One region of the Peribacillus sp. 05N428 genome, then DNA from elsewhere that is predicted to be linked to it. Evidence: riboswitches for the same ligand, from Rfam matches in the RefSeq annotation. Region 1 holds a riboswitch; the other holds the start of a gene.
The links. A riboswitch is a leader RNA that binds a small molecule or an ion and turns the genes downstream of it on or off. The one in region 1 is predicted to bind S-adenosylmethionine.

Region 1 (4,197 bases):
TTTTTAAACCTTGCCAACAAATAAAAGGAGATCCACAGCAGAACTATCTTCATAAAAAAATTATGAATAGATCTGTTGTGAATCTCCTAGTCTCCGTCACATATATTAACTTGTACTGTAAAATATACTAGGTTATGAAAACGCTGTCAATAATTTGTGAGAAATTAATCTATTTTTTCTGTAATTTTTTTCAATTTTTCCCAATTAGACGATATCCCATAATTCAGTTTTTGAAGTGGTGATTGACGAGGCGCCGGCATCAAGTGCATTCAGGACTTCATCCGAGGTACGTATGAGGCCGCCTGCAAAAATCGGTGTCTGCAATCTTTCCTTCACTTCTTTTATCATCCATGGCATGGCGCCCGGCAATACTTCGATATAATCCGGCTTTGTTTTCTGCACCAGCTTATAACTTTTCTCAAGCGCGTGTGAGTCTATTAAAAAGATTCGCTGGATGGCAATGACCCCCTTTTGCTTCGCCTTCAATATAACGCTTGATTTAGTCGAAATCAGCCCATAGGGGTTATATTCCTGACAAATGAATTCCGTCGCGTACTCATCACTTCTTATGCCATGGATCAAATCGACATGATAAATCATTTTCTTATTATGCTGCTTTGCCATCATACTTACATTTTTCAATTGTGAGATATGCAAATCAAGAAACACACCTATTTCATAGGAACTTTCTAGAAATCTTTCGAAATCCTTCATGCTTGCTGAAGCAGGCAAAATCTTCTGATCCATCATTATCCTCCTCATTCCCAGAAAAACTCAAAACTTCAAGTCATTTAGTATATTTTAAAGAGCTTGATTTATCAAACACATTTTTTTCATGAACCATGTCATCTTAACACTATCATACCTGGCAAACCCTTTATAGGTTACGGCTAAGGATATATGTAAAATATCCCCTTAAATCATATAGAAAGATTCATTTTCAATGCACCTTCGGCGAGTTCATACGATTTAATTGTGCCAATCGGAATTTTCCTCACGATGCTCCAAGCATTAACATTCATTTTGATTGCTCTTTTTTCATATTCAAAAAATGGCGGTCTGTTAAATATCCTTTGGTTGATGAAATTCCTGTCAACGGGTTCCATTTCCACTAATTCAAATGAAATCGTTCTTTTTTCCACATGAACCGGTTTTAATGTAATCCGGAAAGCCACGTTTTTCTTAAACATCATTTTTTTCACTTCCATCATTCCGGAAAGCACAATATGCCTTGGCGTAATCTCGACTTTAATATCCTGACCAGATGATTTCATTCTTATGATTCTCTCTATCATGGCTTCAGTTACCGTAATCGGTATGCCATTTTTGAATGGACTCATCCTTGCATCCCCTCCCCACTCAAAGCATATGCCGGATTCCCTGATGCCGTTAACATTTCAGCCCAGATTAATAAACGGTATATTCGAAATATTCCAGCTCCACCCCTTGACCTTCATAAAAACTACCTGTATAGTCATAGTTAATTTAATAGACAACTCTTATCCAGAGAGGTGGAGGGACTGGCCCTTTGATGCCTCAGCAACAGACTGATCTTGTACTGTGCTAATTCCAGAAGTGTAAAAACTTGAAGATAAGAAGAGTATATAGCTTTGTTGCCAACACCTCTTCTTATTTTTAAGGAGAGGTTTTTTATTTTTAAAAGGAAAGAAGGAATCAACATGTCAATCACATTAACGAAAGCACCATTCAGGGCGGACCACGTCGGAAGTTTATTAAGACCGGAACGTTTACATATTGCCAGAAAGGACTTTAAGGAAGGTACCATTTCAGCTGAGCGGCTTCGTGAAATTGAAACTGAAGAAATCAAACGGATCGTCGATAAACAAATTGAAGTTGGTTTAGAGGCCGTTACGGACGGTGAGTTCAGACGAACATGGTGGCACTTTGACTTCCTCGAACATTTAAATGGCATCGAGGGATATGTAACTGAAAAAGGCCTCACATTCGATGGTGTGGAAACAGAGAGATATAATGTTCGCAATACCGGGAAGGTTTCATTCAACCCTGAACATCCCTTCATTCGTGATTTCATTGAATTGAACAAAATAGTGAACGGACGTGCCGTTGCCAAGCAAACCATCCCCAGTCCGAATCAATTATTTGCTGCAGGCATTCATAATGAAGACGTCTACCCTGATATCGAAGACTATGCAAATGATATCATCAAAGCCTATCAGCATGCTTTGAAAGCCTTTTATGAAGCAGGTGTGCGTTATCTTCAATTGGATGATGTATATATTGCCAGACTTTCAGCTCCGGATTTCCAGTTCAAGGATGGAAAATATACGAGGGAACAATTAATTGATCTTGCACTTCGGGTCATTAATGGCGCATTGGAAGGCAAACCAGAAGACCTTATCGTCACTACCCACCTATGTCGCGGAAACTACCAGTCGACATGGGCGTTTGAAGGAAGCTATGCCCGTATCGCCCCAACTTTATTGGCAAAAGAAAAAGTGGATGGATTCTTCTTGGAATATGATGATCAACGCTCAGGGGATTTCAAACCATTGGAATACATTCCAAATGGCGGTGCACGGGTCGTACTGGGTGTCGTCACTTCAAAAAATGGGGAAATCGAGGACAAGGAAGCTGTTAAGGCACGCATTAAAGAAGCATCGCACTTCGTTCCGCTCGAACAATTATGCTTAAGCCCTCAATGCGGCTTCGCCTCCACACATCACGGCAACAAGCTAACCGAAGCACAGCAATGGGAAAAACTGAAATTCGTCGTTGATGTAGCAAAAGAAGTATGGGAATGATTCATCCTTAAATGTAAAGTAAAAGCTAGGCATTAGGAAGGCCTAGCTTTTCTTCAAAACAACTCAATAAAATGTTTTGCCGTTTTGGAAAGATAACGATCTTGTCTAAAAACCAAGGCTATATTCGATTGAATTGAAGAATCGATAATATCCAGCACTTTCACTCCTTTTATAATATGGGGTGAAACAGCTGATTTTGGAACAATACTCGCCCCAACTCCAGCTGCAACCAGAGAGAGCAGAACATTTACATCATGGCATTCGCATAAAATATTTAGCTGTATTTCCCGCTTTTTAAATTCCTCGATAATTTCCTCGTAAATACCTGGTCCTTTTTCCCTATGCACTAAAAGCAATGGGATGTTTTCAATATCCTTTAAATGAACCCTATCCTTCGAAGTGAAGCTGTCCCAATCCTCAGGTACAACAAAAACATTGGGCACTTGTCCTAAGTTCAAACTGGAAAGACCCTTCATCTCGACAGGTAAATGAACAATGGCAAGTTCGATATCCTGATTCTCCAAATAATTACTTATTTCATATGGATCTCCTGCGAATATTTTAAAGGAAACTGAAGGATATTTTTTCTTGAAACTATTAATTTTATCAGGTAAATAAGACATATACGCAAGTACGGAACCTACTGAAAGTGTACCTTTAATTCCCTCACCCGTTTCCTTCACTTCGAGCAAGGAGTCCTCGAAATATTGCAGCATATCCTTAGCCTTCTCGTAAAGTACCCTCCCAGCTTCGGTCAACTCCATACTTTTACCGTTCCTTTTTCGCTCAAGTAAAGTAGTCCCTAATTCTTCTTCCATAAGGCGGAGCTGCTGGCTTAATGGCGGCTGTGACATATTCAACTTTTTGGCTGCACGGGAAACCTGGCCTTCTTCTGCAAGAATGAGAAAATATCGTAATTGTCTAATATCCATATTGGCACCTCTGATATATATGTATATCGTATATAAACTTAATTATATAGATATTTTAAATATGATACAAACAGCAGTAAAATATATTTGTTTACAACATAAAGGGGTGTTCAAAATGGAGAAATTCAAGGATCTAAACAAAAGCTTCATCAATGGGGAATGGATGGAAGGCTTAAGTCAACGCAGATATAATATTTTAAACCCATACAATAATGCCGTGATTTCAAATGTGAGCTTGGCTACATCAAAACAGCTCGAAGAATCATTTGAAATAGCAAAGAATGCTCAAAAAGGTTGGGCAAAAACATCAGCCGAAAAACGTCGTCAGGTCCTGCTTAAAGTTGGTGAATTCCTGCAGGAAAACCGGAATGAAATCGTTGAAATGATTTCCCGTGAAACAGGCGGATCGCTTATTAAAGCAAACGTTGAATTTCAGCTTACTATGGAAATAGTCGAAGAATCTACTAACATGGTGGATGAAA
Region 2 (4,197 bases), on a different contig from region 1:
AATTAAAATAGAAAAAACCTTTCTGCATGAGCAGAAAGGCAGGTGAAGAAACAGGCCTTCCTCTCATCTTCCAAAGTGATTAAACTTTGTGTGAATTGGCACCTTTCCAAGGAAATCTCCTTGTCGGTTGCCGGGTTTCATCGGGCACATCCCTCCACCTCTCTTGATAAGAGCTAATATATAGAATATTTGTACATCATTAAGTTCTTTAGTATGGAGAAATTTTATCATAGATAAAAAAGGAGCGCAATGTATATTATTTCTAGTACAAGAATGAACAGGAACTTTACTTAAACCGATTTGGAAGTCAAGGAGACGATATTCGTCGCCTTTTCAATTGCCTGCTCCAAATCTTCTATTAAGTCGTCTACATTTTCAATCCCAATCGATAATCGGACTTGATCGGCACTTACGCCCGCTTTCGCAAGACCCGCCTCATTCAATTGTTGATGGGTCGTACTGGCTGGGTGGATGATCAAGCTCTTCGCATCCCCCACATTAGCCACATGGGACCATAATTCCACCGAATTGATAAGTTTTGCCCCAGCTTCGCGATTACCTTGAATCCCAAATGTCACGACAGATCCAGCTCCCTTTGGCAAATACTTATCCGCAAGGGCTTTATCGGGATGATCCTCATCACCAGGATGTGAAACCCAGGTAACGGCAGGATGGTTTTTTAAATAGTTTATGACAGACTTGGTGTTGGATAGATGCTCTTTCATCCTTACATGCAGCGTTTCAAGTCCAAGCGTAAACTGGAATGCACTTTGGGCACTTAGTGCTGGGCCCAAATCACGGAGTAACTGGACTCGGGCTTTCGTTATGAATGCAGCAGGTCCAACTGCCTCGGCGTATACCAGACCGTCGTAACTTGGGTCAGGCTCCGTGAAGCCAGGGTAGTTCGGCGAGTTCCAATCAAATTTCCCTCCATCCACGATGACACCGCCTAGCGTCGTTCCATTTCCAAGAAGCCATTTTGTAGCGGAATGGATGACAATATCCGCTCCAAAATCAATTGGTTTGCAAAGATACGGTGTCGCGAAGGTATTATCAATGATTAAAGGTATGCCGGCTTCGTGGGCAATTTCCGCTACCGCTTCAATATCGAGCACCCTCAAACTTGGATTTCCGATCGTTTCAGCAAAAATGGCTTTAGTTCTTGGCGTAATCGCCCTTTTGAAGTTTTCAGGGTCATCGGGAGAAACGAACTTCACTTTGATCCCATATTTAGGAAGAGTGTTTTCAAAAAGGTTATACGTACCGCCATATAATGTAGAGGCAGAAACAATCTCATCCCCTGCAGCGGCGATATTCAGGATTGAAAGTGAGATGGCGGCCATTCCGCTTGCCGTTGCCAATCCGCCGATACCGCCTTCCAATAAAGCCATCCTTTCCTCAAAAACACTGACCGTGGGATTATGAAGCCGTGTATATATATAGCCATTCTCCTTTAGGCCAAATAAATTCGCTGCATGGTCGGTGTCCTTGAACAAGTATGCATTGCTTTGGTAGATAGGAACGGCACGGGCACCTGTTTCATCAGCTTGGAGACCGCCATGAACACTTAATGTTTCGAAACGCAACTTTTTCTCTGACATATAATTTCACCTTTTTCTATGGATTTAGTTGGATTTATATGAAATCTGGCTTTTTATAAACAAAAAAACCACTTCAATAAGAAGAGGTTTCAAGAACACACCTCATCTACCAGAGCCAACACTCTGCTGGAATTAGCACCGTATATAAAAATTTATACCGGTTGCCGGGCTTCGTCGGGCCAGTCCCTCCGCCACTCTTGATAAGAACTATTAAATTCTGCCATTACTTAATTCAAAATATAGCATTTTAGATTAAATCAGTCAATGAATTGTTAGAATATTCTTTGTTTTTCTCTTCTCTCATTCAAATGTCAGCAACAAAGAAAACCAACCGCGGTTCTGATTGGTTTCCTAGCTGATTTCCTTAAGCAATCCGTACAAATAAGGAACGGATTGAAAGGCATATATTTTTTTGTGCAGCTGCCCTTCTTTGAAAAGCAATAAGCAAGGAACACTTTCGATTTCATATGATTCGGCAATTGCTTGGACATAGTTCATATTCATTTTGCCTGCCTTCAATTCCGGAAAAAGCTCCAAGGATATCGTCAACATCTTGGAGGCCACCTGACAGGTGCCGCATAAAGGTGTATATAAATATAAGCAAAAGGTTTCCCCATTTTCAACAGCAAGCTTACACTCTTCTTCTTTCCATTCTTGCATCAATTAGTCGTTCACCCTTTGACTTAGAAATTTCATTTTCACATTCATATTGGCAGATAGGAGCACAGTTGCGATATGATGTTCGGGTGAGCTCTCCACTTCTTTGTACATTTTATTAATATACAGGTGGTTCGCTTCCGGCATTTCCCTTCGGAACTGCTTCCGCAGCTTTTCTCCTGATTCATCTGCGTCAAAAAGGAGATAAACATCACGGTCCATCAATTCATCCACTAATTCATCCAGCTTAGTTAATGATATGGTCCCATTCGTACATATTATTTCCACATCTTCATTTAAAACGGAGGCAACTTTTCTTCTATCGGAACTGCCTTCTACAATGATCACTTTATCGAATTCGCCCCACTCCATGTCATCACTCCATCTCACGAATTATGTGCGCAACTCACCCACTGTACAAATGAAAAAGAGAGCAGGCCTTTTCAGTCCCCCCTCTCCTTTCTTTTTAACCGTTGATTAAACTCTCATACTCTTCAGCGCTCATCAAGTTTTCAATATCACTGACATTAGATGGTTCAAGCACGACCATCCATGCCTTTTCATAAGGAGACTCATTTACATATTCAGGGTTGTCACTTAAATCTTCGTTTACTTCAACAACCTTGCCACTGATAGGTGCATAAAGCTCAGAAACGGTCTTAACGGATTCAACACTTCCAAATGGTTCGTTCGCTTTCAATTCATCGCCGATTTCCGGAAGCTCAACGAATACGATGTCCCCAAGCTCGGACTGTGCGAATGCCGTAATTCCAATGCGCACTGTTCCATCTTCCGTTTTGACCCATTCATGTTCTTTAGTGTAACGAAGTTCTTTTGGTGTTGTTGTCATAATTAACCCTCCATATGTACATCTTATTTTATCTATTCCATTATAAGGTAGATTGTTTGTTTAAGTAAGGAATTAACCAAATATTTCGTGAAATTTCAGTTCCAAACCTGTTCGAATTGCTCTTCTTTGAAACCTACCGTCACTTTGGTGCCATCCGTAACGATCGGCCTTTTCAGAAGCATGCCATCTGTGGACAATATATCAAGCATCTCTGCTTCAGAAGCTTCTTTCAGCTTATCCTTTAAGCCTAGCTCCCGATATTTTTGACCGCTAGTATTGAAAAACTTCTTCAACTCCAAATTGCTGTTTTTATATAGTTGTTCTATTTCAGTTCGCGAAGGGGGATTATCCGCTATATGGATCGCTTCATATTGCAGTTCATGATTATCCAGCCACTTCTTCGCATTACGGCATGTACCGCATTTTGGGTACCAATATAATGTTAAGCCCATCATTTCACCACCTATCAATAGAATACCCGTTTTTACCACGCAATACAACGAAATGTCTTTTGAATTTCCAATGCGATTTCATCAAAGGAAATAAAGGGAATGCCTTTTCGGGCATTCCCTTTACGGATTCTGACTTATTGCTTAAAGAGCATATTTTTCCGTTTCGATTACTTTGACGGATGCTTCGCGTTTTTTCGCAATGACATTGATCGGAGTGTGTCTTGTCAGCTTACGGAGCGACGAAAGCATGATGCGAAGAGTATCGCCTGTTTCCACCGCAATTAACGTTTCCTTTGCATGCTGTTCTATTTCATTGAAAGCTTCCTGAACGAAGATTTCCGTGTAAAGCACTTTTTGTTTGTTCTTCTCCAGACCTGTAGCTGCAATTGCTTTTTCCGTACGCAATACCACGGATTCAGCTGCATAGGCAAGAGATGTGATATCAGCAATGTTGGAGAGGATTTCTTGTTCTTGATCAAGATTTTTGCCGTATTTCTGTGCCGCAAGCCCAGCTGCCAAAATACCGATTTTCTTCGCGTTCCTAACAAGCATTTTTTCTTGTGCCAGTGGCTCATCGCCAGGTTCTTCCGGCATCATCATCATTAATTCCTCTTGCAGGCCTTGAGCTTTTTGAAGT

Region 2: linked by a shared signal. The riboswitch ahead of AC1DIV_RS09350 (O-acetylhomoserine aminocarboxypropyltransferase/cysteine synthase family protein) and the one ahead of AC1DIV_RS24550 (5-methyltetrahydropteroyltriglutamate--homocysteine S-methyltransferase) in region 1 are both predicted to bind S-adenosylmethionine.

The regions. Positions count from the first base shown of each region.
Region 1 covers NZ_JBFTMS010000041.1:18,835-23,031, reverse strand. The annotation lists gene AC1DIV_RS24560 (glycerol-3-phosphate responsive antiterminator) at 205-747, opposite strand; gene AC1DIV_RS24555 (hypothetical protein) at 921-1,340, opposite strand; SAM riboswitch class I at 1,497-1,598, shown strand; gene AC1DIV_RS24550 (5-methyltetrahydropteroyltriglutamate--homocysteine S-methyltransferase) at 1,680-2,783, shown strand; gene AC1DIV_RS24545 (LysR family transcriptional regulator) at 2,837-3,715, opposite strand; gene AC1DIV_RS24540 (aldehyde dehydrogenase family protein) at 3,831-4,197, shown strand, end outside.
Region 2 covers NZ_JBFTMS010000007.1:93,701-97,897, reverse strand. The annotation lists SAM riboswitch class I at 61-173, opposite strand; gene AC1DIV_RS09350 (O-acetylhomoserine aminocarboxypropyltransferase/cysteine synthase family protein) at 291-1,601, opposite strand; SAM riboswitch class I at 1,701-1,808, opposite strand; gene AC1DIV_RS09345 (thioredoxin family protein) at 1,953-2,261, opposite strand; gene AC1DIV_RS09340 (toprim domain-containing protein) at 2,265-2,630, opposite strand; gene gcvH (glycine cleavage system protein GcvH) at 2,725-3,108, opposite strand; gene AC1DIV_RS09330 (arsenate reductase family protein) at 3,204-3,560, opposite strand; gene AC1DIV_RS09325 (acyl-CoA dehydrogenase family protein) at 3,702-4,197, opposite strand, start outside.